Regions from separate parts of the Paenibacillus sp. HJGM_3 genome, predicted to be linked through region 1. Evidence: riboswitches for the same ligand, from Rfam matches in the RefSeq annotation. Region 1 holds a riboswitch; each other region holds the start of a gene.
The links. A riboswitch is a leader RNA that binds a small molecule or an ion and turns the genes downstream of it on or off. The one in region 1 is predicted to bind cyclic di-AMP.
Positions count from the first base shown of each region.

Region 1 (7,309 bases):
GTTAAATATGAGGAATAGCGAGTCCTGCTGCGCCCGGCTTGGACATTACCGCGTCCGGGTAGTACCGTCTCAGAATGTCCAGCCCAAGCGCCGCCCGGCGAACCTTCTCCCGGCATTGCGCGACCGCCATCGCTTCGATGTGTCCGCCGCTAGGGTAGACGCCAGCCGCATTACGCAGGCCGAACTTGATGTAGACCGGCGAGACGACGCGTACGATCTCCGGAATTTCGTAAATCCGGATCTGGCCGCCGAAATCATCGGGCGCTTCCACGTACAAGTCGAGCGGCATCTCCACCGCCTGCCGGATTGCCCCCAGCCGGGAGAGCGACAGCGCCGTCGGCAAGTTATATGTATTAGCGCCCATCGCCTCCATCTGGCGTACGGACGCCGGATTGGCCGCACCCATGGAGACGGATACTTTCACGACGAGGTCGGCCGGCAATTCCCCTGCTTTTTTCATTTCGTTCACCACGAGCAAAAGTCCTTCATCCGCCACCAGGACGCCCCGCACCCCGAGCCGGCAGCCGCGCTTGATATCCTCAATCGCATAGATGAGCTGGTCCATGCCTTCATGGCGAAGCGCCTGACCCTTTCCGGCCGCCGTATGGCTCGCCGCTGTGATGTCCCATGTCGTTCGAGGCCCGACGAACAAGCTCACCTCGACGCCGTTCGCTTTGGCGAGCTGCATCATTTCGCGAATCTCCGCATCGGTCAGCAGCATGATCCCGCTTCCTTGGGAGACGCGGTGAATCGGCACGCCGTATTCCTTCGCCGTCTCGAGCGTGGCCGCAAGCGCATTCGGCCCCTCGACGCTGGGAATTTCGATCCGAACTTGGGCCCCGTCCGGGAACCGCTTCGCGGAAGTAGGCAGATCGTGCGCATCGCCGGTAGGCAAACCCATGCTTTTCAAAAATTGCCGTGTCTCTTGCATCGTGATCCCTCCGAATAAAATTAATTAGTTCCGTATACGGAAATGCACTTCAAATCTTGAATAAGTCAAAGTATAATATAGAGCAAGACCACTGTAAAGGAGATTTCCACCATGACCGCGTCCGCTTCCAGGCCTAGCCGTATCCGCTTTCAAGAGCTGTCGCGCACCGAGATCGAGGAATGGGCGCCGCAGGCGACGGTAGTCGTCCCGGTCGCCGCCGTCGAGCAGCATGGCCCCCACTTGCCGGTGATGGTCGACTCGCTTATCGCGGACACCGTCTCCCTCGCCGCGGCCGAGCTCGCCAGCGTGGACATCCCGGTCCTCGTCACGCCTGTCGTTACGTTCGGCGCTTCTCATCACCATCTGATCTATCCCGGTGCGATGTCTTTGTCTACCGGAACTTTGATTCAAGTGCTGCATGAGTTGTGCGACTCCTTGGTCGCAAGCGGCTTCCGGCACATCTTCCTTCTGAACGCACACGGGGGCAACGAAGAGTGCGTCCGCCTGGCCGCCCGCGAGCTGGCGTTGCGGCATCCGGTCGTCGCCGGCGCCGCCTCCTACTGGACGATCGCTTGGGACGCGATCGTGCAGGAGGGCGAAGCGGCGCAGCTCGGCATCGTCCCCGGTCATGCAGGGGGCTTCGAGACTTCGGTCATGCTCGCCATGCGCCCGGACCTCGTGCGCACCGAGCTGCTGCCGCTGCCGAACAAGCGGCCGCTTCCCGCCGTGCCGCAGGACCCGTCGGCCGGCACGCTCATCCAGCGGCACGGCAGCTGGAGAGCGATCGACGGCTACAGCGACGACGCCGGCGCTGCCAGCGCAGAGCGCGGCCAGCAGCTGCTCGAGCTGATCACGGGCCGGGTAGCGGCGGAGCTCGTCCGGTTTCACCGCACGACGCTGCCTTAGCCTAGGATCGACAGGAATGTCGATTTTATGACAACAGGTTCCATATAGTGAACTCATGTATTCGTGCTTTATCGTGCTTTAGGAAGCAGGCTATCCCAACATTGAGAGGAGCGAACGTTTCATATGTCTACATACCATAACTTGATCGGCGGCCGCTGGACCGCCGCCCGCTCGGGCCGGGTGCGCCCGGACCTGAACCCTAGCCGTACCTCGGAGGTGCTCGCCCACTTCCCTGAGAGCGACCCGCTCGACTTGCAGGATGCCTTGGAGGCCGCCTCGTCCGCGTATCCGAAGTGGCGCAGCATGAGCCTCGTTGCGCGCGGCGACATTTTGTATCGCGCCGCCGAGCTGTTGACCGCTCGCGCCGACGCCATCGGCCGCGATCTGGCGCTCGAAGAGGGCAAGACGTTCCCCGAAGCGAAGGGCGAGACGCTACGCGCCGCCGCGATTCTGCGCTATTACGCCGGGGAAGCACGCCAAGAGACCGGCGAAGTGTATGCAGCGCAAGACCCGACCACGCTGCTCTACACGCGCCGCGAGCCTCTGGGTGTCGTAGGCGTCATCACGCCGTGGAACTTCCCGATCGCCATCCCGGCCTGGAAGATCGCGCCCGCGCTCGTCTACGGCAACGCGGTCGTCTGGAAGCCGGCGGACATTACGCCGTTGACTGCGTTCCACCTGGCGCAGGCACTCGTCGACGCCGGCTTGCCGGAAGGCGTGCTGAACGTCGTCTATGGCCGCGGCTCCGTGCTCGGGCCTGTGCTCACGGAGGACCGCGCCGTGCGCGGCATCTCGTTCACTGGCTCGAACGCCGTCGGCCGGGGCATCGGCATCGCCTGCGCGACGCGCGGGGCGAAGTACCAGCTCGAGATGGGCGGCAAGAACGCCGTCGTCGTGCTGGCCGACGCCGACCTCGAGCTCGCCGTCGAGATGACGATCCGCGGCGCGATGCGCTCCACGGGCCAGAAGTGCACGGCGACGAGCCGCGTCATCGTCGAGGCTCCGCTGCTCGACGCCTTCACCGAGGCGCTCGCCGAGCGCTGCCGCGGGCTGCAGGTCGGCGATCCGCTCGACTCCGCCACGTACATGGGCCCGCTCGCTTCCGCCGACCAGCAAAAGACCGTACTCGACTACATCCGTCTCGGCCAGGAGGAAGGCGCGCGACTCGTCACGGGCGGCGAAGCGCTGGATCCTTCCGGCTACTACGTCGCGCCTACGGTGTTCGCCGGGGTGAACCCGGGGAGCCGCCTTGCGACGGAGGAGATTTTCGGCCCGGTCGTCGCGGTCGTCCCTGCGGCGAGCATGGACGAGGCGCTGCAGCTCGTGAACGGCAGCTCCTTCGGCCTAAGCTCCTCCGTCTTCACGCGCGACCTGGGCAAAGCGCTGCGCTATGTCGAAGAGGTCGAGTGTGGCATCGTGCACGTGAACTCGGAGACGGCCGGCGCCGAGCCGCACGTCCCGTTCGGCGGGATGAAAGAGTCGAGCTCCAACTCCCGGGAGCAGGGTAAGTCGGCTCGAGAGTTTTTCACCCAAGTCAAGACGGTGTATATGGATCGGCCTGCTTCTGTGTAATAAAACGAAAAGGACCTCAAATCCCACTGCTGAGTGGGTTGAGGTCCTTTCCTTTAGCGGACTGACTCGTATAACCTGCATGGCTCTTCTATCTCTTTGTTCCACTATCCCTTCCGCTCAGGACCAGATCTCCGATTCCCCTATATGCTAACCCGTCATCCGCTTCACAGTTTCCAGTCATACTGTTGCCTTCGCTCCCTCGCCCATTCAAGTCGATTTTGCAGAATTAGAGCAGGAGTCGAACAGGTTTGGACACGTGTAATTCGATTTTGCCTGCTTAATGGAGGACAATCCGGGAGCACTACTCTTAAAACATGATCCAATTTGGCAAACTGGAACTAGAGCACGTTCCCGGCTCGCCAGTCCACTTGCAAGTTGGCAAATTCAAACTGGAGCTTTCCCTACTTCTCCCGAATCGATTCCATCAAAAAAGAAACATCGTTTGTATTCGTATGAAGGACGTACGCCGCACCCAAGCTTTTATAGATCAGCCTCGGGTGTACGGAATGGGTGATGACGTAGATCGGGTGGACCGTCCAGGCCCGGCATATCTGAATATAGCGGCAAGTCAGCGTCTGGCTCGTCTCGAACAGGAATACCCGGCCCACCGGAAACTCCGGCAGCAGCCACGTCGTTTGGTCCACGGTGTCGAGCTCGATGCACTCCGTGGCCCCCAGCTCTCGAACTTTGTTCAGCTCGACCCGGTTATTGACGATCACAGCGAACGGAATGCGCGCCCGCAGGAGCTCGCCGACGAAGGCTTCCCCCGCTTTATTCGGCGCTGCCACCACGATGCGCTCTATAGAGGGTTCCATGCTTCCTTGTCTCCTTTATATGAAATCCGGCTTTTTCCTTTTTCAACAACGGACAAAACAAATAACCGCAGAGGCCTAAGCCCTGCAGCCGACGTCGTCGATCACAAGCTTCATCATCCTCTCTCCTGACGCTTACGAGGTTAGCTGCCGGATTCGGGCGGTGAGAGTCGCCCTACCCGATGCTGTGGAGCTTGCGCTCCAACGCATCAGGATTCACCCCATGCCGTGCCTGTCGGCTCTCACACCGATGCACCGCGTATTGGTTCCCCCGCGCCTCTGCGTTCCGCAGAAGCTTCAGCGATTGTCCGATGGCAGGCAGACTGCGCATCAGGAATCTTGAATTGTATCTTACGCCTGCCGGAGCGGCCTGTAAAGATTACACGTCTATTGAAAACGGCATTGCCGGACTTTTCATTTGACCAAACCATGGCGGATCGGGCGCATGCTCTATGCTGCTCGCTATATCTTCTATTTTCATGGATATTTTCAGAAAATGCACGCCCTAGGTTTGAATGTTGCGAAATCGGGGTAATGCATAATAAAAAGCCGGCCAGCCATACTAGTAAACGGTGATTTTTGGCATCCGATACTTTCGAAACATAAATGTTGAAGATGTTGATTTATGGTCCCGAATCAGGGATAATAAGGGAGTACGAGATACATATCTATTAGGAGGGATTCACGAATGGCACATCAATTACCACCGCTTCCTTACGCCAACAACGCACTGGAGCCTCATATCGACGAGCAAACGATGATGATCCACCACGATCGTCACCACAACACTTACGTGACGAACTTGAACGCTGCATTGGAAGGCCATGCGGACCTCCAAGCGAAGAGCATCGAAGACCTGATCGCCGACCTGAACAGCGTACCGGAATCGATCCGTACCGCAGTTCGCAACAATGGCGGCGGCCACGCGAACCACAGCTTGTTCTGGGAAGTTATCGGCCCTAACGGCGGCGGCGCTCCGACAGGCGCGCTGGCGGACGCAATCAACAGCGAGCTGGGCGGCTTCGAGAAGTTCAAGGAAGATTTCGCGAAAGCCGGCACGACTCGCTTCGGCAGCGGCTGGGCTTGGTTGAGCGTGAAGGGCGGCAAGCTCGTCGTCAGCAGCACCCCGAACCAAGACAGCCCGATTATGGAAGGCGCTACGCCAATCCTCGGGATGGACGTGTGGGAGCATGCTTACTACCTGAAATACCAAAACAAGCGCCCGGACTACATCGCTGCGTTCTGGAACGTAGTGAACTGGGCCGAAGTGGGCAAGCGTTACGAAGCGGCTAAGTAAGTGGAAGTTAACGGACGTCCGGTTCCTTTGGGGGACCGGGCGTTTTTTGTGTGCCGTTCAGCACCGCGATCCGCCTCTTCCCGTGCTCCAAGGTAGATTTTCTACTCTACAGCACCGGGACTTATACGCCCGTCTGCTCCCGTCGTACTGTTTCGGCCCCGTCCTGAATATAATGCAGCGAATGCCGATCATGACGGAGGGACGAACCGCCGATGTCCAAAAACAATCGTGGGAAAGCGCTCTGGAAACTGCCCGCTCGGGCCCGAGGCACATGCCCGGTTTGCGGCTCGACACGCATCAAGCTGCTCTACACCCGGACGCAGCAAGACGGCCAGAAGCTGAAGGTGTGCAAAAAGTGCCGGACCCGAGTCAGCGCGTAGCATCCCAAAAAGGCGTTCGAGAGGAGCACGGATGTGCCGATCTCGAACGCCTTTTTGGTGTATCGTATTCGGACGGGCCTACTTCGGCTGCAGCTCGCGGATAATACGGAGGAACACATTCGGGAACGCGAACCGATCCATGTCAGAGGCGTCAATCCATTGCCAATGGGACGCCTCCGTGTCCCCGACTCTCTCGCCGCCCTCCACGAACCCCTCGAACCGGCAGCGGTACACGTCCAGCTGCCACTGGATGTGGCTGAAGGTGTGCTCCGCCGCCATCAGCCACTCGCCCGGCTCGACGCGCAGGCCGAGCCGCTCCGCCAGCTCGCCGCGCAGCAGCTCGGCGTCGCGGCGCGCGGGCGGCGCGCCCGCAGGCGCCTCCGCGCCGAGCGGCGCGAACAGCGCGAGCTCGCCGCCGCCAGCCGCGAGCGCATCCGCACCGGTGCCTGCGCCGGCGTCCGCCGCCGCCGAGCTCCGCCGGCGGCGCTTGCCCGCGCCGCCCGCGGCCGGCCCACCGGCCGCGGCCAGCGCCGCAGGCGCCTGAACTCCCGCTACGTGCGGGAGTTCCCACATGCGCGCCAGCAAGCCGTCCTGCGGCCGCTGGCGAATGAGGAACCGGCCGCTATGCGCGCCGGTGCCTTCCACGAACGCCACGAGGCGCGCTTCCGGCCGGGGCGGCTTCGCCTTCGCCTTGACCGGCAGCGCCTCGGTCATCCCTTCCAGCCGGGCGGCGCAATGCTCCATCACCGGGCAGGTCAAGCAGCTGGGCGACTTCGGCGTACACACCGTCGCCCCGAGCTCCATCAGCGCTTGATTGAAGTCGCGGGCTTCCCCTTCCGGGATCAGCGACTTGGCCAGCGCCTCGATGCGTACCCGGGTCGACGGCTTCGCGATGTCGTCCTGCAGGAGGAAGAAGCGCGACAGCACGCGCATCACGTTCCCGTCTACCGCCGGCTCGGGCCGGTTGTAGGCGATGCTCAGGATCGCCCCGGCGGTGTAAGGGCCGACACCCTTGAGCGAGGACACGGCCTCAAGCGTATCCGGCACCGTGCCGCCGTAGCCCTCCTTCACCTCCCGCACCGCCGCTTGGAGGTTGCGGGCCCGCGAATAGTAGCCGAGCCCCTCCCATTGCTTCAGCACGTCCTCCTCCGGCGCATCCGCCAGCGCCTCAAGAGTCGGGAATTTTTCCAAAAACCGGTGATAATAAGGAATGACAGTATCGACCCGGGTTTGCTGCAGCATCACTTCCGAGATCCAAATATGATAAGGGTCGCGGCTGCGCCGCCACGGCAAATCCCTTCGATGGGCTTTGTACCAGGCGAGCAGCGGCTCCGAATATATAACCAAGTTGCGATCCGCGGGCTCCATCATAACGCTTAGACTCCTCTACCTGAACAGATTTCGGACATCC
Region 1 is NZ_JBJGED010000001.1:414,975-422,283, forward strand. It holds gene ACI5FR_RS01790 (U32 family peptidase) at 2-931, opposite strand; gene ACI5FR_RS01795 (creatininase family protein) at 1,043-1,837, shown strand; gene ACI5FR_RS01800 (aldehyde dehydrogenase family protein) at 1,961-3,409, shown strand; gene ACI5FR_RS01805 (hypothetical protein) at 3,811-4,224, opposite strand; cyclic di-AMP (ydaO/yuaA leader) riboswitch at 4,338-4,534, opposite strand; gene ACI5FR_RS01810 (superoxide dismutase) at 4,910-5,518, shown strand; gene ACI5FR_RS01815 (hypothetical protein) at 5,731-5,898, shown strand; gene mutY (A/G-specific adenine glycosylase) at 5,977-7,269, opposite strand.

Region 2 (7,309 bases), on a different contig from region 1:
AGCTTCACAATCGTACTCTTCCCTCCGCCGCTCGGGCCTACGAATGCGACCGAGGAGCCGGCCGGGATCGTGAAGCTGACGTTATTCAATACCCTTCGGCCTTCCTCATATTGAAAGCTGACGCCTTCGAACGAGATGGACGGAGCCGGCGTCGCCAGTTCCCGCCCATTGCCGTCGTCCTCCGGGTCCAGCTCCATGATGTCCAGCAGCTTCTCCGCTCCGGCGGATACCTTTTGAAGCGAATTAATGATCTCTACAATACTGGCGAACGGAGCCGCGGCCTTGTCGAGCAGCGTGATGAACGCCACGAGACCGCCCACCCCGATGTCCCCATTGACCATCATGAATGCGCCTACCGTAATGCCGATCAGGAAACCGAGTTTCTCCGGAATCGCTCGCACCGCTTCCCGGACCGCCCACATTTTCTCCATGGATATCCACAACGGGATACTGATACCGAACACTTGGTTCACCTTGCGCATGGTCGCTTGCTCCAGCTGATTCATCTTGATCTCCCGCATCCCGGCGAGCGTCTCCCCTATATGGAAAAACCACTCCCGCCCCATCTCTTGCTGCCGGGCGACGAGATCCTTATACCGCTCCTTGATGATCAAATTGCTGACCAGCTGCAGAGGGCCGACCGCTAAGGCGATCAAACCCAGCACCGGATGGACGACCATCAAATAGAGTCCGACGGACACGAACGAAATCGGCAGGGAGATCAGGCGAAGCACGTCGAACACAATGAAGTGCTTGAACACCTCAAGCTCGTTAAACAAAATATTTTTGGCGTGGGAGCTGTTCTTGTTCTCATGGTAGCTTAGCGAGAGCCGGGTGAGCTGGCCCAGTACCATCTCTCTCATCGCAAAGACGATATTCGTATTCACGATCTGGTTGAACACGCGCGCGGTCAGCGTGCACACGATACCAAGCGCAATGAAGCCGGTGAACGCGATAAGCAGATTCCAGAGGGATTCCTTCGGAATATTCGGCGCCAGATCGAACAGCCTGCGGTTCGTCTCCGCGAACAGCAGTGAAGCGGCAGTCACCCCGAGTTGAAGCAAGATAACCGTGATGTAGAGTCCCTTGAAGCGGCTGACTAGATGAAGGAACTGCTTGAAGCCTCTTCGCCTTACCAGCTGAATGACGCTGCGTTGTTTGGAACTGGACTGCACATATTCACGCTCCTTTGGCTTATGGTTGCTCATTTTTATGGAATTCGATGGAAACGATGGATTTCCTTTAACCAAAAAAAGAAGATCCCTCTCGGTAGCTCGGGATCTTCTTTTTCGCCATGAACTCTTAGTGACCTTGGGATATCGGCTGCTTTCCCTCCCTGGTTGCGGCTTTGACGATTCGGATGTTCGCTGGGAGTTCCGGCATGGCATTGACGGATTTGACTGCGTCGGTCTTCTTCTTCGGCTTCTCCCAGTACTTTTTGTTACCGGGCAAATCGTCGAACCATGAAGCCTCGTCCGGGCAATCCAGCGTCATAAATTTACCGTAGTCTCCGTCACGGGATTGATGGTATTTCAGGTAAGCTTTCCCATTCTCGATCGCCAGAATCTCGATTTTGCCCGAGGTATGGCTCATCGAGAGCCTTACCTGTTTGCCTAGTCCGGATGTGAGGGCTTTCGCTTTCTCGACGATCTCGTAAACCTCTTTCAATGGCAGGACGAACGCCTTGTTGCCCGCCACCGGCCGGTTTACGAAGAAGTAGTACGGCGTGACGCCGGCCCAGGAAAGCCGATCCAGCAGCTCACCAAGCACCGTCGGATCGTCGTTGATGCCGCGCAGGACGGGCGTCTGGTTGACCACGATCGCGCCGGCCTGGTGGAGCGCCTCGAATCCCTTTATCGCTTCGGCCGTGATTTCGCGCGGATGGTTGATGTGAGCCATGACGTAGATCCGTTTCTCAGGTGTGGAATGCTCCCGGATAAGATCCAGCAGGCCTTCGTCTTCATAAATGCGCATAGGGTTGAAGACCGGGAGCTTCGAGCCGAGGCGGATGATTTTGACGTGGTCGATCGCGCGCAGCCGCTCGAATATCGTCCTTAACTTTGGTGTGCCGAGGATCAGGCTGTCGCCTCCGGTTAGCAGCACGTTGCTGATCTCAGGATGCTCCGCGATATACTGCAAGCCGGGCTCCACATCCGACACGGCTTCCTTCACGTCGTTGCGGAATAGGCGTTTGCGGAAACAGTATCGGCAGTATGCGCCGCAAACCTCGGACACGATCAGGAGCGCGGTAGAACCGTACTTGTGCTGGCAGCCGGGCACCACATAATTGGTATCCTCGTCCGAGGCGTCCCATCGGCCGTACTCCCCGAGTTCGTCCTCGTTAGGGATGACCAGCTTGCGGATCGGATCGGCAGGATCGTTCCAATCGATCAGGTTCAGGTAATAATCGTTTACTCGGAATACGAACTTCTCCGTGATGCTTTTGAGCTTTTGGCGGTCCTTCTCCGGAATATGCGTTAACTTGTCGATGTCGGTGATGTACTTCGGTTGTGCCATATGAACCCTCCTCTTTGTGAATTTCTTTCCCGGCAATGCTGTATCAGGCAATAAAAAAGACCCGCCGCACGGGTCAATAGACAGCGGAGCAGAAGTCCGCCGTAAAATGCCTGACCCATCCAAAGCTGACGAGGTTAGCTGACGGACTCGGGATAGATGGTTCCCTACGGTCCATATGGACCGATACGCCCCAATAAAAAAATGGTTCCCCCGCTTTCCGGTCACCCGGAAATTAAGCTCGGTTATAGTTCTAGGAAAGAACTTACATAGGATTACATTATCAAAAGAATATGCATCTGACAACTTTATTTTTTTGTACAAGTTGTCTGTAAATAATTTGTAAATTATAATTACAAATACTTTCCGATCTCCCAGGGATGCACTTCGGCAGCGAAGGCATCCGCTTCAGCCTGTTTGTTCTGAACATAAAATTCGAACAAGTGGTTGCCCATGACGTCGCGGATCATCTCGTCCTCCTTCATGTGATCCAGGGCGGCCCTCAAGTCGCGCGGATAATTCTCGAGTCCGCCGGCTCCCTGATCCGCCACATCCCTGTTGTAAAGGTTGCCGACGGCTTCCGGCGGCAGCGGCGTTTGACAGCGGATTCCCTCCAAGCCGGCTTTCAGCATAACGGCGAACAACAAATAGGGATTCGCGGTCGGATCCGGCGGCCGGTACTCTACGCGGGTTTGCGGTCCCCGGGCGCCTGGAATCCGGATCGTCGCCGTCCGGTTGCTGCGCGACCACGCGATGTTCGTCGGCGCTTCATAACCGGGCATTAGGCGCTTATACGAATTCACGGTAGGATTAGCTATGGCAGACATTCCTTTCGCATGCTGGAGCAGGCCGGCGATGAAGCGGTTCGCCGTCTCGCTGAGCCCGCTAGCGGAATCCCGGTGGTAGAAGGCGTTAATGCCGTCCGCTCTTTGCAGGGACAGATTGCAGTGCATGGCATTGCCATTGCGGCCGGAAAACGGTTTGGGCATGAAAGAAGCAAATAACCCGTTGCGGCTCGCCACATGGAGCACGATTTGCTTAAAGGTTTGCCACCGATCGGCAATCTCAAGGGCGTCGCCGAACCGGAAATTGATCTCGTGCTGGCCGGGCGCGACCTCGTGATGCCCGGCTTCAATGCGAAAACCATGGTTACGCATCACCTCCATGATCTCCATGCGTGTCCGTTCTCCACGGTCCAACGGGAATACATCGCAATATCCGCCCGTATCGTGGACGTCTACCGTTGGGTTTCCCTGGGCGTCGAGCGGAAACAGAAAGAACTCGCCCTCGATCCCGACCTGCAGCATGAAGCCTAATTGTTCTGCTTCCTCTAGCGAGCGCCTCAGCATGCTTCTGGTGCAGCCCTGCGCCGGTACACCTTCCATGTCGCACACGTCGCAAAAAACGGCAGCGACAGGCCATTCCCCTTCTGCCGACCGCCACCGCTGGAGATGCAGGGTGCGCGGGTCCGGTATCAGCAGCAGGTCCGATTCCTCGACACCACTGAAGCCCGCGACGGACGACCCGTCGAACAGAATCCTCCCTTCCATTGCCGTATCCCATTCCTCACGGTGAATCATGAGTTGTTTCGCCGCACCGAACAGATCGGTAAATTGAAGGAGCAAGTATTCGACTTCCATCTCCGCCAGACGTTCCTTCGTCAATCCTCGATTCATGCGTTCCTCCTTAAACACCGAGTTTTCTTTCAAACGTGCTAACCTAGAGAATCTTGCTCAGAAACTCCTGGGTGCGTTCGTGCTGCGGACGGTTGAACATATCGTCGGGAGAGGCCTCCTCGACGATTTTTCCCTTGTCCATGAACACGACTCGATCCGCCACTTCACGGGCAAAGCCCATTTCATGCGTAACAACGATCATGGTCATGCCCTCCCTAGCCAGCGTTTTCATAACGCTCAGCACCTCGCCGACCAATTCAGGGTCGAGGGCGGAGGTCGGCTCGTCGAACAGCATGATCTTGGGGTTCATTGCGAGCGCGCGGGCGATGGCGACCCGCTGCATTTGTCCGCCGGACAGCTGATGCGGGAAGACGCCTGCCTTGTCTTGCAGACCTACCTTCTCCAGCAGCACCAAAGCGATATCGCTCGCTTCCTTCTTCTTCAATTTCCTGACCTTGACGGGTGCCAGCATAATGTTGTCGATCACGCTCTTGTGGCTGAACAGGTTAAAGCGCTGAAACACCATCCCGACCTCGGTACGCAGCGCATTGATGTCCGTTTTCGGATCACGAAGGTCGTGTCCATTCACGACCGCTTCTCCGCCGCTGATTTCCTCCAGCAGGTTCAGGCAGCGCAGAAACGTGCTTTTCCCCGATCCGGACGGACCGATGACGCACACCACTTCGCTTTCCGTGACGTCGCAGTCAACACCGCTCAGCACCTCAAGCTCATCGAACCGCTTAGTCAGTCCTTTGACGTGAATCATCGTTATCCAATCCTCCTTTCGATCGATCGCAGAATGAAGGAGATGGCGAGAGTGAGGAGGAGATACATGACGGCGATAATCGTATAAATCTCGAATGCGTTAAATTCGGTCGACACGATCTCCTGCCCGTTCCGCATCAATTCGCCGACGGCAATGATCGATAGCAGGGACGTATCCTTCAGACTGATGATGAATTGATTGCCCAGCGGCGGAATCATCCTCTTGAAGGCTTGCGGAAATACGATGTGTACGAAGCTTTGCGTCTTGGATAAACCCAGCGAGCGGCCCGCTTCGTCCTGCCCTCTGTCGATCGATTGGATCGAACCTCTCACGATTTCGGCGATATAGGCGCCCGCATTTACGGCGATGACGATAATCCCCGCCTGAACCGAGGAAATCCGAAATCCGGTCGTTTGCACCAGCAGCTGGTTCAAGCCGAAAAACAGCCACACCGCCTGCACCAGCAGAGGTGTGCCGCGAATGGCCTCGACATATACCGTCGACACCACTCGAAGCAGTCGTTTCCGGGATAACCTGGCCAAACCCGCCAGCAGTCCGATGGCAAAACCGATGATGAGTCCAAAAACCGCGATCAGCAGCGTAAGCTCCAAGCCTTTCATCAGGTAGGGCAGCGAGGCAATCGCACTGGCAAAATCCAGGTCAATGCTGGCTGTCATCCGGTCGCCCTCCCCTTTGCTTTCTCATAATAATAAACGGCTTCCTCATTTCGACGGCGCTTTACCAAACCATTTCTCGTAAATCTCGTCGTACTTGCCGCTGTCCTTGAGTTCTCCTAGCACCTTATTCACCTCGGCGACTAGCGGGCTTCCTTTGGGAAAGGCGATGCCGTACTGCTGTCCTTCCAGAATGTCTCCGACGGCTTTCACTTTGTCATTGCCTTTGGTTTTGATGAAGTAGAGCACGTTCGGAGAATCGAAAACGACCGCGTCTACCCCTTTGTTGATCAGCTCCATGTACGCCCCGTCAATGTTCGGGAATGGTTTGACTTCCTTGATGCCGTCAAGCGCCTTGACGTAGTCGAAGCTTGTGGTGCCGGACTTGGTCGCGATCGTTTTCCCTTTGAGGTCGTTCACGCTTTTGATGTCCTCGTTGTCGGTGCGGACCAGGACCAGGAGGCCGGCATTGTAATACGGTTCCGCGAAATCGACCTTTTCCTTCCGCTCCTCCTTGATCGTCATGCCTGCCAGAGCCGCGTCTATGCTCCCCGACTGCAGTGCCGGAATGAGACCGTTGAAATCCATCGGCTTCAGCTCATACTCCAGGTTCAGTTTGGCGGCGATCGCGGCCCACAGATCGATGTCGAACCCCTCGTATTTTCCGGTGTCCTTGTTCAGGAACTCGAAAGGGACAAAACTGGTGTCGGTGCCGACGGTTAACTTACCCGTCTCCGACGCGGATGCGGCTTGCGCTTCCGGCTTCTCATCGGCTTTCCCGCAGGCAGAGAACAATGCAGATGCCGCGATCAGCAGACAACCCCCAACGTTTACCCATTTGGTTTTTTTCAACTTTTCTCCCTCCTTCACTTTTTCAGTTGAAAAAGAACGCAAAAAGGGACCCTACCAACCAAGGCCCTCTTCGCGTTCCAATTCAAGAAACGGACCCATCTTCGCTGCGGCGTTCGTGCTTTTTGCATTATAACAAAACAATATGCATCCTACAACCCAAATATGCGAATTAAGTTGTTTGTTTATATCTTCCACACATTCTATTCAGAAAAAAAACTGCCGACCCTCACCGGGTCGGCAGCCTTCACGCTTAGCCTTATTCGAAGCGAACCAAATAGTAATTTTTCTTCCCTCGCCGCAGCACGACGTACCGGCCGTGCAGCCGCTGGCCCTCGCCGACAACGGCGTCGATGCTCGTCAGCTTCTCGCCGTTCACATAGACGGCGCCGCTCTCGATGTCCTGCTTCGCCTGCCGGCGCGATGGAGCCGCCTTGGCCTCGACCAGCAGGTCGATAAGCCCGGTCTCCTGCCCGCCCGGGAGCACGGTCGTCGGCATGTCCTGCAGCGCTTCGATCAGCTCGCTCTCGCTCAGCTGTACGACTTCGCCGGAGAACAGCGCCTGCGTGATGTTCTCGGCGCTCTCGACCGCCTCGGGTCCGTGCACGAGCTTCGTCACTTCCCGCGCGAGCTCGCGCTGGGCGACGCGCTTCTCCGGCCGCTCGGCCAGCTCGGTCTCCAGCGCTTCGATCTCTTCGCGCGACAGGAACGTGAAGTACTTCAGGAACTTGATCACATCGTTGTCGTCGGTATTGATCCAGAACTGATAGAACTGGTACGCCGACGTCTTGTTCCGGTCGAGCCAGATGGCCCCGGACTCGGACTTGCCG
Region 2 is NZ_JBJGED010000013.1:32,261-39,569, reverse strand. It holds gene ACI5FR_RS15795 (ABC transporter ATP-binding protein) at 1-1,175, opposite strand, end outside; gene ACI5FR_RS15790 (KamA family radical SAM protein) at 1,303-2,517, opposite strand; cyclic di-AMP (ydaO/yuaA leader) riboswitch at 2,626-2,766, opposite strand; gene glnA (type I glutamate--ammonia ligase) at 2,868-4,190, opposite strand; gene ACI5FR_RS15780 (amino acid ABC transporter ATP-binding protein) at 4,234-4,956, opposite strand; gene ACI5FR_RS15775 (amino acid ABC transporter permease) at 4,959-5,633, opposite strand; gene glnH (glutamine ABC transporter substrate-binding protein GlnH) at 5,679-6,482, opposite strand; gene tyrS (tyrosine--tRNA ligase) at 6,739-7,309, opposite strand, start outside.
Region 2: linked by a shared signal. The riboswitch ahead of ACI5FR_RS15790 (KamA family radical SAM protein) and the one ahead of ACI5FR_RS01805 (hypothetical protein) in region 1 are both predicted to bind cyclic di-AMP.

Region 3 (7,309 bases), on a different contig from region 1:
CAGGAACTTGATTCGCTCCAAGAGCGGCGTAGACCCGTCCTGCGCTTCCTCTAGCACCCGGCGATTGAATTCGATCCAGCTGAGATCGCGGTTTATGTACTTGGCGGTTTGCGGCTGTTTCGGCTTTGACGGCTTCCCTTCCATCATCACATTCCCCATATCCGTTCCTCCGTCCATGTTCGTACGTGTCTTCCCTTCCTACATTATGGAGCGGAAATGTTATCGCTATTTAAAAGTTTTGTTAAATCGTTGCCCCCCAATTTCAGGTACTCTTTCGGATCAGGGCGAATAGGATGAAGCAAGTTTGACTTAAAGGAGCACCCGCATGAGCGATTTATTGGGCATCATGACACACCGGATCAAGCATCCGGACAGTTTACGGCGCCATGCTCGCGCCGCGATCGCGGAACAATTCGGCGGAGTTGTCGCGTATACCCCGGAGGATGTCGACTTGGAGCGCGGGCTGATCCGCGGCTATGTGTTCCGGGGCGACACGTGGCGCAGACAAATCACGTCGTACCCGAAGATGAATATGGACATCGGCTTCTATCAGACGCCGGCTTCGATTGGGAAAGCCGGCCGCGTCAAGAAGACCAAGCAGATCCGCTTCACCGGCTACGGGCTGGGCAATAAGTGGAAGATTCAAAGCCATCTGCTGGAGTCCGACTTCCTGAAACCCTACTTGCTGCCCACCGAACAGGTCAAAACGTCCCAACAGTTCATCCAATTTTTGAAAAAACACGGGCGCATCATGCTGAAGCCCATTAACGGCTGGGGCGGCCGCGGCATCGTCAAGGTCATCCTGGACGAAGACCGGTTCACCGTGCACCAGAACGGCAAACCTACGCTGCGCTTGCCCTTGGAACGGCTCGGCCCCTACATTCGCGGTGTGCTTAAGAACGGCGGCCGGCATATAATGCAAAAATGGATCGACATTCGCAACCAGAACGGGCAAGTGTTCGACATCCGGGCGCTGATGCAGAAAAACAGCAAAGGGGCTTGGCAATTAACGGGAACGGCCGTCCGCGAAGGAAGGAAGCAGTCGATTACGTCCAACATCAAGAGCGGCGGCAGCGCGTACGAAGCGGGCAGTTATCTGAAAAAGGAGTTCGGCGAGGAGAAAGGGGAAGCGTTAACCAAATCCATCACCGAGGTGTCGAATTATATCCCGGAGTTCACGGAAAAATCCTACATGAAACGTCTGACCGAGCTGGGTATCGATCTCGCCGTCGACAAATCCGGGAAGCTGTGGCTGCTCGAGATCAACATTAAGCCCGGAAGGGCCGTCATTCGGCAAGTCTATGGCAAAAAAGCGTGGGAGCAAAGCTTCCAAAGACCGTTTCAATATGCCCGGGATTTATACAAGAAGGAAGTCGAATCCTTACGGGAACCCCAGAAAGTGACATAAGCCTTCTCTCGTCCGGTCCAGACCGCAACGCGCGCCGTTGCGGTCTTTTATTGGTTAGAAGTACCAGTGAAATCGTTTAGTCAACCTTGGTATGATGGTACTATCAACCAAATGAGGAGCTGACTACATATTGAAGAAAAAGATTGCTAGCCTCACGCTAGCCATGACGCTGGGGCTTACAGCTGTAGCCACTGGTATTGCTTCTGCAAGCGCATCCACGACAACTTCTGCCGCTATTACCAAGTATAACCAATATATCCATGCGGACAGCTATGTGAAGGACGAGCTGTACAACGTGGCGGACTTCCGCCAGAAATACGCGAGCTTGTCCGGGACGCTTGCCTATCAAATCGTAGACCGCGCCATCTGGTATATGGAGAATGGCTATATGGTGTACGGCCACGGCTCGGACGCTTACGGCAAGTACGGATATGAGGATTGCTCCGGCTTCACCCGGCTCGTATTCGGAGATTTCGGGTTCAGCATTACGGGGGCTTCGGCTAGCTATGATACTGTCGGCACGAAAGTACAAGGCGTAGGAAAAAAGCAAGTGAACGGAAAGTGGCAACTGACCGGCATTGAAAACTTGCGCATCGGCGACATTTTGACGTGGAAACAAAACGACACCATCTCCCACGTCGCCATCTATATGGGAACGAATCGGGATGGACAACCTGTCGTGATCGGGACAAGAGCAGATGGAAACCCTACGGCTCTCGGCACAGTGGACGGCTGGGGCTACTGGTGGGGGGAAAAGTTCAACTCCGCGAGACGCGTGCTGCCTGACGATGCGATCAAGGGGATGGCGGGACATACGGCCAAAGCGCCGGTTATTCCGAATTCGTACGTCCTTCCGCCGCAGAAGCCCGTTCCGCAGTGGACGCCTCCTACAGGGGGGCAAACGCAACCGACGCCGCAGCCGACACCACAGCCACAGCCTTCACCATCGCCACAGCCGACACCATCGCCGCAGCCTAGCCAACCGCAAGCCAAAAAACAGTATGTCGTTACGCAGCACGGATGGGTGGGCCTGAAAGCTTCCGCAAGCTTGAGCTCCGCGGATGTCGGACGTCTGCAGCTCGGCCAAAAAGCCGAATTGATCAAAAAAGCGAACTCGTATTGGTATCAAATCAAGTGGAATGGAAAGACCGTTTACATAACGACCAACAGCAAGTATACGAAAGTGATCACCGAGTAAATAGCATCCTATTTTAACAGTAAAAGCTTAATTTAACATTAACCTGGAAACATTTGCGTCATGAATGCCCAATTCTCCCATGTTAGAATAAAAACGTTTCCAACCAATCTCAATCATTCAATAGGATTGGAAGCAAAACTAGAATAGGCCGAAGCTTCTTATAAAAAAGCACGGGGGACCCATTCCTATATGGGGTGAAGCCGCAAGAGCGGCAGGGTGATTACTCTTTGACCCTAATCCGACAGCTAACCTCGCAGGCCGCGAAAAGGAGAGGATTTACTTGAATCGCTTTGCGAAAGTAGTGTTGACAGGTGCCTTGGCACTGAGCCCCATCATCGGAGCCGTCTCCGTTTCCGCTGAAACGGCAGCGCCGACAGACACTCTGGCTGTTAGCAGCCAATTGGCTGTAGCCGCAGCTTCAGCAGACGCCAAACGGGAAAAAGTAGTCCAAACTGCACTATCCTTGAAAGGCCAAGTCCAATATGTAAATTGGCGGAACCGGCAAGAAGCCCACGCGCCGTACAAGACGGACTGCTCCGGGTTTACGTACCTGGTGTACCGACTGGCTAACGTTGGCGTAGGTTTGGTCAACAAGGACGATGACTCTCAAGCCAAAGTAGGGACGAAAGTGGCATGGGGCAACTTCAAAAAAGGCGATTTGATTTTCTTCGGCAATATCGGCAGCTCCAAGAGCTTGAGCGATGTAGGCCATGTCGGGATCTACATTGGCGACGGGAAGATGATACACAACGCCAACGGCAGCAAAGACGTCGTCATTTCGGACATTTATAACAGCAGCTATTACAAGAGCAGATTCTCTGTTGCTAGACGCGTCATTAATGACACGCAACAATCGCAACCGTCGCCACAGCCGCAGCCAAGTACGCCGCAAGCGAAGAAACAATATGTCGTTACGGACCACGGATGGGTTGGCTTAAAAGCTGCCGCAAGTCTGAACTCGGCTGATATGGGTAGGCTGCAATTAGGTGAGAAGGCCGAATTGATCAAAAAAGCGAACTCGTATTGGTACCAAGTCAAGGTGAATGGGAAAACGCTTTACATTACTACAAACAGCAAATATACGAAAGTGATCACGCAGTAAGAAGCATGCTATTTTAACAGCGAATGCTTAATTTATCATTAAACTGGAAACATTTACGCCATGAATTTGTCCTTTCTCGCATGTTAGAATGAAAAAGCTTCATCAAACCTCGATCGAATCGATAGGTTGGAAGCAAAAATTCTAATATAAAGGCCGAAGCTTGACATAAAAAAGCACGGGGGACCCATTTAACTATGGGGTGAAGCCGCATGAGCGGCAGGGTGATTACTCTTTGACCCTAATCCGACAGCTAACCTCGCAGGCCGCGAAAAGGAGAGGATTTATTTTGAATCGCTTTGCGAAAGTAGTGTTGACAGGTGCTCTGGCACTGAGTCCTATCATCGGAGCCGTTTCGGTTTCCGCTGAAACCGCAGCGCCTACGGACACCGTGGCAGCAAGCAGCCAATTGGCTGTAGCCGCAACTTCGGCAGACGCCAAGCGGAACAAAGTAGTCCAAACCGCACTGTCCTTGCAAAACAAAGTCCAGTATGTCAATTGGCGGAATCGGCAAGAAGCGCACGCACCGTACAAGACGGACTGCTCCGGGTTTACGTACCTGGTGTACCGACTGGCTAACGTTGGCGTAGGTCTCGTGAACAAGGACGATGACTCTCAAGCTAAAGTAGGGACGAAAGTGGCATGGGGCAACTTCAAAAAAGGCGATTTGATTTTCTTCGGCAACATGGGCAGCTCGCATAGCAAGAGCGACGTAGGTCATGTCGGGATCTACATCGGCGACGGCAAAATGATTCACAACCTCAGCAGCAGCCGAGACGTCACGATTACGAACATCTACAAAAACAGCTACTACAAGAGCAGATTTACCGTTGCAAGACGCGTTATTAACTAAGCAACAAAAGTAAACCAAGCGTCAGCCGCCCGTTCGGGCTGCTGGTGCTTGGTTTTTTTTGTTGCATTAGAGCATTATAAATCCAGGGATCCCCGCTTACAGAACCTTCAATCCGCTTTGGTCCGGATTCAAAGGAATGTGTCTTTTCACGTGCTGGTGCATTTTGGACATGCGTTCCCATTCGCCACCCGACGTGTCCGCAGGCTTCTTAAGCGCGCCCGCTAGCGGTACGACTCGGAAGACCGGCTTATTCCCGGATTTATACACGCGCACCCAGGTTGGAACGAAGTCCACATTCATGATTTGGGTCGTGCCGTCGTCTTGCTTGCGGACATGGATCTGGGTAATGACCCCAGTCAGCGTATGATCGTTTTTGTACAAGCGCGTGGAGATGAAGTTGCCAAGCGAGTACGCGGCAAACTTTTTCTTGCTTGCCCCGGACCGCTCCTTTACTTTATAGAAGACCGCGGGTTGAATTACATGGGAATGGGCGCCCAGAATAATATCCGCCCCATGTTCGAACATTAATTGAACGAGCTTTTTTTGCTCCGGATTGGCCGTTTTGCTGTATTCTCTTCCGAAGTGCATACACGCCACGATGAGATCGACCTCTTTGCTCTTCAGCCGCTTGATGTCTTCGACGATCCGCTTCGGGTCAATCAGGTTCACCGCCCACGCCGAACTTGCGGGCAAGGGCATGCGGTTCGTGCCTTTCGTATAGGCGAGCACCCCGATTTTGATCCCCTTCACCGTTTTGATCAACGTTTCCTGCGACTCGCTCGGCGTGCGTGCGGTACCCGTATGGGCGAGTTGATGCTCGTCGAGCACCTTCAACGTTCGCTTAAGTCCGCTCACGCCATTGTCGATACAATGATTATTGGCCGTGGAGAGCACGTCGAACTTGAGATTTTTCAATGTAGCGGCGAATTGATCCGGACAATTCAGCAGCGGCCACCCTGTCTTCGGGTTCCTCTTGGGTACCGTATAGCCTCCATCGGACCGCGTGGTTGAGGTAGGCCCAGCGAAATTCGTTTCCAGATTGCCTATCGTAAAGTCGGCGTTGCGCAAATACGAGGCCACGGGCTCGAAGATCGGATCGAAGTCATAACGTTTGTCCCCGGAAACCCGAGCCGACGCGATAATACGGCTTTTGATCAACAAGTCCCCCACCGCTGCAATTGTAATGTCAGTACTCATGGCTCATCTCCATTTGTTAGGTCAATATAGACCATCATATGATCCCGGCCCTTGTCCGGCCTTAGATATCCGCCCAGTTTTGGCGGTCTCCCTTTATCCCCCTTACTCCCTATCGGCATGGTACTCTTTTGCGGGGTATGGAATAGGATACAGTACGTCGATAGAAGCCTATTCATCAGACGTGCAACCGTTGTACAGCACACGGAGGAGATCCTACAGTGAATGGAAGAATGCACAATTATCCGGGCAGAAAATGGCTGAAGCACGAGTCGCTCTGGAGCGAAGAGGAGATTCGCCCCCATTTGCCCGAAACGGAGCTGTTTTCGGCAGACTCTTTCACCCGGATGGTCGACAAGCACCCCGTCGTCTTCCTGAAGCCGGACTTGGGCATGAAGGGACAGGGAGTTATAAAAGTAACCAAGGACGGAGACGACATCGTCGTTCGGACAGCTACCAGCACACATACGTACACGACACCGACGGCCGCCGCTCGCAAGCTGGAGCAGCTCATCGGGACTCAGCGCTATCTCGTGCAGCAAGGCGTCGATTTGATCCGGATCAAGGGGCATCCCATTGATTTTCGCCTCCTCCTTCACCTGAAGTCCAATAGGGAATGGAGATTTTTTGGCGTGATGGGGAAGGTCGCCGCGCGCAATCGGTTCGTGACCAATCACGCTCGGGGCGGCAAGGCGCTCGGCCTGCCTCAGGCGCTGTCGCATGCATTCGGCATCACGAAGGAGGAGGAGGCCGAGTGGGATGACCGGATGAAGCAAGTGGCGCTTCGTATCGCGAAGGCGATGAAGAAGCATTTTCCGAATATTACGGAGCTGGGCTTGGATGTAGGCATCGATACGAGCGAGAGAATCTGGCTGATCGAAGCGAATACGAGACCCCACTATCAGCTGTTCCGGCACCACTCGGACCCGACCTTGTTCCGCAAGATCGTGACTTCCGTTCGCGCCCTTCGGGCCCAGCATTTTCGGAAGCTTCCTGCTAAATCGGTTTAAGATGGCTTGAGAGCCGGTCGCCTTGGCGACCGGTTCTTTTTTTGAAGGCGCTGTCGTTTGGTGGTAAAATGAGTCCAAGACGTAATGCAAGAGGGGTAGAGGGAGAGATGGATGCAATCCTGCAGAAGCAGCTGTTGAGGGGGCTTTGGGTCGTCCTGTTGATTGTGGCGGCGGCCGCGTTTGTGTACTTCGTGACGCCGATGGTGTCGCCGTTCCTCATTGGATGGCTGATCGCCTATATTTTGAATCCGCTGGTGAATATGCTGCAGCGGCGGGGGAGAATGCCGCGGTGGCTCGCGGTGACGGTGTCCTTGCTCTTGTTTCTAGGCATTACGGCCACGATCGTCAGCTTACTCGTAACGAATATTGTGTACGAGGTGGCGGACTTGTCTGCTTACATACAAGAAAATATCGAATCGTGGAAAAACAAATTCGTAGATTTCGTGCACTCGGATTACCTGCAAGGCGTAATTGACCAGTTGAACCGATTCTATCTCGAAAATCCGAAGTACCAGAGTACGATCAACGACAACTTGGCCTCGACGGG
Region 3 is NZ_JBJGED010000042.1:47,731-55,039, forward strand. It holds gene ppk1 (polyphosphate kinase 1) at 1-159, opposite strand, end outside; gene ACI5FR_RS31130 (YheC/YheD family endospore coat-associated protein) at 326-1,408, shown strand; gene ACI5FR_RS31135 (NlpC/P60 family protein) at 1,539-2,606, shown strand; cyclic di-AMP (ydaO/yuaA leader) riboswitch at 2,743-2,881, shown strand; gene ACI5FR_RS31140 (NlpC/P60 family protein) at 2,887-3,708, shown strand; cyclic di-AMP (ydaO/yuaA leader) riboswitch at 3,850-3,988, shown strand; gene ACI5FR_RS31145 (C40 family peptidase) at 3,995-4,558, shown strand; gene ACI5FR_RS31150 (CapA family protein) at 4,655-5,755, opposite strand; gene ACI5FR_RS31155 (YheC/YheD family protein) at 5,974-6,762, shown strand; gene ytvI (sporulation integral membrane protein YtvI) at 6,870-7,309, shown strand, end outside.
Region 3: linked by a shared signal. The riboswitch ahead of ACI5FR_RS31145 (C40 family peptidase) and the one ahead of ACI5FR_RS01805 (hypothetical protein) in region 1 are both predicted to bind cyclic di-AMP.

Region 4 (7,309 bases), on a different contig from region 1:
CGGGGCATCGGCATGTCCATTATGGAGATTTCGCATCGCAGCAAGGAATATGAGCAAGTGAACGACGAGACGCAGGCGCTCATGAAGGAACTGCTCGGAGTCCCCGCCGGGTACGAAGTGCTGTTCCTGCAGGGCGGAGCGAGCACGCAATTCGCGATGATCCCGATGAACCTGCTCGGGCCGGGCAAGTCGGCCGGCTATGTGTTGACCGGCACTTGGTCGGACAAGGCCTTCAAGGAAGCCAAGCTCTTCGGCGACGCTTATGCGGCGGCGAGCGGAGAAGCGAGCGGCTTCAAGCGGATGCCGGGGCAGGCGGAGCTAACGATTCGTCCGGATACGGCCTATGTACACTTGACGTCGAACGAGACGATCGCCGGCTCGCAGTTCCCGCACTACTTGGACACCGGCTCGGTGCCGCTCATCGGTGACCTGTCCAGCGATATTTTATCCCGGCCGGTCGATGTGTCGCAATTCGCCATGATCTACGCCGGAGCCCAGAAGAACCTCGGCCCTTCGGGTGTGACCGTCGTCATCGTGAGAGAGGAGCTGCTGGCGGGCAGTCCGAAGCACGTCGCCTCCATGCTGCGCTACGACACGCATGCCAAGACGAAGTCGCTTTATAACACGCCGCCGGTCTACTCCGTCTACATGGTGAATCTCGTGCTGAAGTGGATCAAGGCGAAGGGCGGCCTGGCCTGGATGGAGCAGTTCAACCGGGACAAGACCCAGCTCATCTACGACGTCATCGACCAAAGCGGCGGCTTCTATACCGGCCTGGTCGATCCGGGCAGCCGGTCGCGGATGAACATCACGTTCGCCTTGGGCAGCGATGAGCTCGAAGCCCGCTTCCTGAAAGCCTCGGAACAAGCCGGCTTCGTCGGCCTGAAGGGCCACCGGGACGTAGGCCATTTGCGCGCCTCGACGTACAACGCCGTGCCGCTCGAGAGCTGCCAAGCGCTCGCCGACTTCATGAAGCAATTCCAGGCGCAGAACGGGTAAATCGATTGAAGTGCCGTCCCCTGCTTCATGCAAGGGACGGCACTTTTTTTGTATAAGAAAACCCAGTTCGACCGAATGTAAGCCTAAGTTTACAATTAACACGGGTACCCTGACTATTTTCACGCCATTTTGGCGGTTTTCGCCGTTTTGTAAGGCTATCTTCTGTTATTTGTAAAGCACACATTACTAATAACACAAGGTGGGTTTACTATTCGACTCTAAACGTTCCAAACATGCCCTAACCTGTTAGGGTACTATGCTTATTAGTAAACATCGATTATCAAGATGGACAACGCGTACGATCCATTCGCTGGTCGGAATCCATCCTGCCTGCCCGTCCCACGCGCCTAACTGACCGTCACGACCAAGGACGTATGAAGTGACCTGACCCAGCAGGTTTATCCCATATTAACTTTGTTTAAACTTATCTTTCAGAATGCCGGAACCGATACCTCCGCCCAGCATCAGCAATAAAGGTCCGAAATTCCAAAGAACCTTCCCCCCGTACAACGTAATGTCCAGCCCTGCTGTTTTGTTCAGAATCAGAACGACTAGTTTGATCACCAACAAGACTAGACCGACCAGAAATAACACATCGAACGCAAACTTTAATTTCGGATAGGCCAATTGTCGGCTGTCTCTGATCACTTTCTTCGTCAACTCCTCGTCGCTTCTCAGTAACTCATCGATCGTTAAACCGAATAGATCGCTTATTTTCATAATAATCTCAATACTCGGGTAGTTTTGACCGTTCTCCCATTTCGAAACCGATTGCCGGGTTACAAACAGCCTCTCGGCCAATTCGTCTTGAGACCAGCCCATCTTCTTTCTTTCCGTTTTCAACTTCTCCCCAAAGATCATAGGACCAGCTGCCTTTCTGCATTGGATAAGTCCATTGTGGTCGGACCGTATGCAAAAGTAAAGCTCGCTTTGGTTGCGAGCGGCCCGCAATCTCAGGTTGCATCCAGGCTTTCTCCCCATTGCAGCAAAAATTCCGGGCTCCCTGCTGGTCGCGTTTAAATTCGAATCATCAACGGAGTGCCAATCCGAATTCCTGCACATACTAGGGAAAAATGTGTGGGGAGTGCGTGTGATGAGGCGAGGCTATCGTAGCAAGGGACAAGATCGGGGACTGTCATCGGGCAGGCGAATTGCCGGGGCTGCCGTCTGGACGATCGCGCTCGTCCTGAGCGCTTGTTCGGCCGGTTCGACGTCCAAGTCGGCCTCGCAAGACCCGCCCGGGATCTTGCAGCCGAGCCAGGAGCAGCAGGAGCTGAGCGGAAGCACCGGAAGCGCAGGAAGCGCCGGGGACGCCGGCCTTAGCGGCCGTGTTCAATTCTCGACGCCTGCGAAGCAATATCGGTTTATCGTCGGGCAATCCGACCCGGCCAGCCCCATACCGGCCCCCGCCGCGACAACGGACCCGGCTTCGCCGCTTCAGGCGGCGGCCCCGGTTCCGGCTCCCGCGCCGACGCAGACACCGACGTCGCCGGCCGCCTCCGTCAAAAGCAAAAAGCCTGCCATCCCCGTGCAGCGGCAGCAGGAGCAGCAGGCTAAGCGAAAGCTTACATTGGGCGAGCTGAGGCACAAATATTCCGACATCTTCAAAGTGAACGGCCAGCCCGGGGTCAAGCGCATTGCCCTTACGTTCGACGATGGCCCGGACCAGCTGTATACGCCGCAAATTCTGGATGTGCTGAAGGCGCATCAGGTCAAAGCGACGTTCTTCTTACTGGGGAAACGCGCCGAGGCGAACCCAAATATCGTGCAGCGAATCGTGCAGGAAGGCCATGTAATCGGCAACCATTCCTACAGCCATCCGTTGTTCACCAAGTTGTCGGTAGAGGAGTACAAGCAGCAGATCGATCGAACCTCCGCGATCCTCCAGGCCCAAATCGGCTATACCCCGAAGCTGATTCGCCCTCCCTACGGTGAGATTACGGAGGAGCAGCTGCAGTGGACGGGCTCGAACCGGTATGTAATCGTGAATTGGAATATCGATTCCTTGGACTGGAAAGGTCTCTCGGCCGATCAAGTCTCGCACAACATCATAAGCCATGCCAGGGGGGGCGCGATTGTGCTGCAGCATTCCGCAGGGGGAGACAAGCAAAATTTGTCCGGCACCGTAGCGGCGCTCTCGACGGTGATTTCCAAAATAAAAGCGGACGGCTACGAACTCGTAACCGTCCCGCAATTATTGAAGCTATCCAAGCAAATGTAGGTACAACGTTCCTTAGTTCAACACGTACACTTGAACCTTTTGCAGCCCGAAGGAGTTCACGAACGATTTGGACCCGGGGATGAAAATATCGATCCGGTTGCCTTGGATCGCTCCGCCGATGTCGGTAGCTTTGGCGACGAGCGTCTGAGGCAGGCCGTTAAAGCTGTATCCCTTGATCAAGACGCTCGAACCGAGCGGGATGACTTTCGGATCCACCGCGATCGTACCCAGCTTCAGCGCGTTCCCGTAATAGTCGAGTCCACCGTAGCCGCCGTTTTCTTCCGGCGCGTCGGAGTAGGCCGAAGCGGTTACATTCAGCACTTTCTTAAACGTGTACGATTTGCCTTGGTGATCCTGAACGGCTTGTCCGGCTTGTGCCGCCTGTGTATCGGCCGCCGCCATCGTTTGCGCCGGAGCGCTTGCCGCAGGCTTCGCTTTTGCCGCAGCTGCTGCCGTTTTGGCTTTGTTCACGATCGGCGCTTGCTTCGCCGCAGGCGTAGCTGCCGGCGCAGTTGCGGGTGCAGGCGTTGCCTGTGGTGCCGCCGCTGCTGCAGCTTGTGCCGCTGCCGCCGCGATCGAGGCTTGAGCCGCCGCGGTCTGAGCTGCCGCCCTAGCCGCCGCCGCTTCGTTCTTCGCGATCGTGTCGATCAGTTGCGGGCGCTGCAGGTCCCAACCTGCCAGCAGGTCGAAGTGGATCGGTTCGGAAGAAATCAGGCTTATCCCATTTTGGGAATCGGCGCTCGTGGTGGCGCGGAGCGTTGCTTCCGCTGCAGGGGACTTCTCCTCATCCGGATTCAGCTTCGAAACTAGGCTTTCCGCGAAGACGGTCGTCCCGCCGACACAGAGCGCACCCAGTGCGATGGTAACCATCGTTCTGCTGAAAAGCTTGCTTTTCAATGTACATCGCTCCTTTTGTGTTGATGCCTACGAGGTTAGCTGTCGGGTTTGGGCTGAGGATACAACCCTACGTTTTCGTGAACGATTCACCCCAAACGAACGAACTCCATCCTGATTCGTTCGTACAATCCTGCGTCCCCCGCACTTTCCATCCATGAACTGGAAAGAAAGTCTCGGCCGTGCTTAGTTAACAGGCTAACATACGACAACAGTAGGGAAAAACCCTAAAAATTTGGTAATTGTTTATGTAAACGCTTTAGTTTGTAAGCATTTGTAATTCTCGAGGGCGCCGGAAAGCAAACAAAAAAGCGCTAATTTCTTAGCGCTGAGCAAAGTTTTACGGGGTTTCGAGTGTCTAGATTTGATGGTAGAAATGCCCTTTAAGCAAACGACTCTTTTTTGACAGGCGGCTCCAGCAGCTTGTAGCCCACATTGCGAATCGTAATGATGTATTCGGGCGTGCGGGCGTTTTTCTCGATTTTGTCGCGCAGATGGCTGATGTGGACGTCCACGATGCGCGTGTCTCCGAGGAAATGGTAGTCCCAAACCCCGTGCAGCAGCTGTTGTCGGCTGAGCACCTTGCCCCGGTGTTGGCACAGGAACGAGAGCAGCTCGAATTCCTTCGGCGTCAGCTCGATCGGATTGCCGTGCAAGAACACTTCCCGCTGCGCGGGGCGCAGCTCGAGGGGGCCGATCTCGATCGTCTCCTCCGTATTGGCCGGCAGCGTGTGGAGGCGTCTCAGAATCGCCTGGATCCGGGAGACGAGCTCCTGCGGACTGAATGGCTTCGTCATATAATCGTCCGCGCCGTTGTCGAGACCGGTGATCTTATCCGACAAGTCCTGCAGGGCGGTCAGCATGATGATCGGGACGAGATTGCCTTGGCTGCGCAGCCTCCGGCACACTTGGATGCCGTCCAGCTTGGGCAGCATCAGATCGAGCACGATCAGATCCGGGCGAAACTGGGGCAGCACGTCGAAGACCGCCTCCCCGTCAAACACACATTGCACCTCATATCCGACCAGCTTCAGATTGAATTCAATCAGCATGGAGATCGAGGGTTCGTCATCAACGACAAGGATTCGTTTTTTCATCATCATCGTCTCCTTTATGTCACAGTCTGGGTCGCAGGTGGTACCCTAACGTTAAGATTAGCTCCATTATCGCCCGGCAACGTCATGCCGATATTAATCATTCGTAAAGCGGGTGTTAAAAATCGCGGCAAATTTGTTGTATAATGAAACGCGAGGTGAACGCATTGGCTTTTCATATCGTCCTAGTCGAGCCGGAGATACCGGCCAATACCGGCAACATATCCCGCACTTGCGCGGCTACGGGAACATACCTGCACTTGGTGCGGCCGCTCGGATTCCAAACCGATGACAAGACGCTCAAACGGGCGGGACTCGATTACTGGCATTCCGTCAAGATCGATTACTATGACTCTTTCCAGGAGCTGCAGGCGAAGTTTCCAGATGCTCGCTATTTCTATGCGACTACCAAGGCGACCCGTCTCTATACCGAGTTTGAGTACCGGGACGGCGATTTCTTCGTATTCGGCAAGGAGACCAAGGGGCTTCCGCCGGAGCTGATCGAGGCGAACCGCGAGACATGCATTCGGATGCCGATGACGGATGCCGTCCGGTCGCTGAATTTATCCAACTCGGCGGCCATCGTGCTGTTCGAGGGGCTTCGGCAGAACGGCTTTCTCGGCTTACATTGATTTTTCGCGTAGAATTTCAAAAGATTCCCCTTTGTGAATGAGTCTTTAGAAGGATTTTTCATCGTGCACAGCGAATGATTATCATTGTAATTTCGAGCTTTCTTGAGGATCCTGGGGAGGGGGAAGTATGATGAGGCCTGCCGGAGTCGTACGCAAAGTAGATCAACTAGGCAGAATTGTTTTACCGAAGTCGTTAAGGAAACGTTACAAAATGAATGAAGGCGACCCTGTGGAAATTTTGGTTGCCGGGGATCAAATTTTGCTGGAGCGGTATCGCCCGAAATGTGTGTTTTGCGGAGAAATGAACGGCGTTACCGAATACCGCGAGAAGCACATTTGCGAAGGCTGCATGGGGGAAATGGCCCAGATTCGAGCTTAAGCGACTTGATCTTGCGGATCCCAGCGGAATGACGAGCGAAACACCCTACACCCCAGACTCGCGCAAAAGAATAGACGATACAAGGAAAGAGACGTGCTTCGTCCGGACAGGGCGAGGGCACGTCTCTTGTTTTTAAAGACGGCTTCACAGGGGGAGGATGGACAGTGCCGACATCTCGTGTTACTGGACGGGATAAGCGAGCTTAGGCCGAGAAAGTCGAGTTACTTGTCAGGATCCGAGACGCTAGGCGGGATAAGCCGAAAAAGTCGTGTGACTGGGGGTTGGAAATCGCTCCTTATTGGAGCCAGGCCTTGCGGAGACTGTTGCAGAGGGAAAACCTCCTTCTTTTTCCGATGAAACGGTGCCTTTTGCTTCGATGAAAGGGAAAATCTCCCTCTCTTTCGGTCTTTTCTTCAAAGCCCCATAATTGGAATGGAGTCATCATAGTGAAATGAATTACACTATTGGTGAAGGGGGCTGATGATCATGAAAAACCCAACGATCTATGAAGAAATGCGAATGAAAGTTGCACAAGAAGCACTTAGCGGAACAAGAGCTGGGTTCTTAGCTCGAAAGTACAATGTTTCCCCAAAAACGATTTACAATTGGGTGAGTCAATATAAACAAAAATACGGAGCCGAGGCTATTCCTTCCGTGAACGAACGAATCGATGACTCTAAGCGCCTTCAAGAACTAGAAGATAAGTACGAAAAAGCGGTAAAAATGATTGGAGAAAAAGATCTCGAAATTGAGATTCTCCGTGACCTCGTAAAAAAGAGCAACCCCGCTTACAAGAAAGACTCGAAATAGCCGACAAATACATGAAGCGGGGCTTTGCTGCAGCACTCGTGTTGCGCTTGGTCGGCGTGAACGAATCGACTTACTATGCACGAAAGAAACGGAAATTAGAGCGGCGCGGTCGCAGAGAAAAAACGATTTCTGCCGGTCGCCCGTTCCCTGAGTATTCCCTGACGAAAGACGGTAAAAAGATCAGCGACGCCCAGATCGAAGAATGGCTAATGGAACTCGTCGAAGGCGAAGAACAAGGCTATGGGTACCGAAACCTTGCTCATGCGTTGTACATGCAAAA
Region 4 is NZ_JBJGED010000018.1:108,074-115,382, forward strand. It holds gene serC (3-phosphoserine/phosphohydroxythreonine transaminase) at 1-999, shown strand, start outside; gene ACI5FR_RS19855 (helix-turn-helix domain-containing protein) at 1,408-1,860, opposite strand; gene ACI5FR_RS19860 (polysaccharide deacetylase family protein) at 2,093-3,220, shown strand; gene ACI5FR_RS19865 (3D domain-containing protein) at 3,233-4,117, opposite strand; cyclic di-AMP (ydaO/yuaA leader) riboswitch at 4,127-4,306, opposite strand; gene ACI5FR_RS19870 (response regulator transcription factor) at 4,498-5,214, opposite strand; gene trmL (tRNA (uridine(34)/cytosine(34)/5-carboxymethylaminomethyluridine(34)-2'-O)-methyltransferase TrmL) at 5,376-5,840, shown strand; gene ACI5FR_RS19880 (AbrB/MazE/SpoVT family DNA-binding domain-containing protein) at 5,971-6,219, shown strand; gene ACI5FR_RS19885 (helix-turn-helix domain-containing protein) at 6,706-7,029, shown strand; gene ACI5FR_RS19890 (IS3 family transposase) at 7,041-7,309, shown strand, end outside.
Region 4: linked by a shared signal. The riboswitch ahead of ACI5FR_RS19865 (3D domain-containing protein) and the one ahead of ACI5FR_RS01805 (hypothetical protein) in region 1 are both predicted to bind cyclic di-AMP.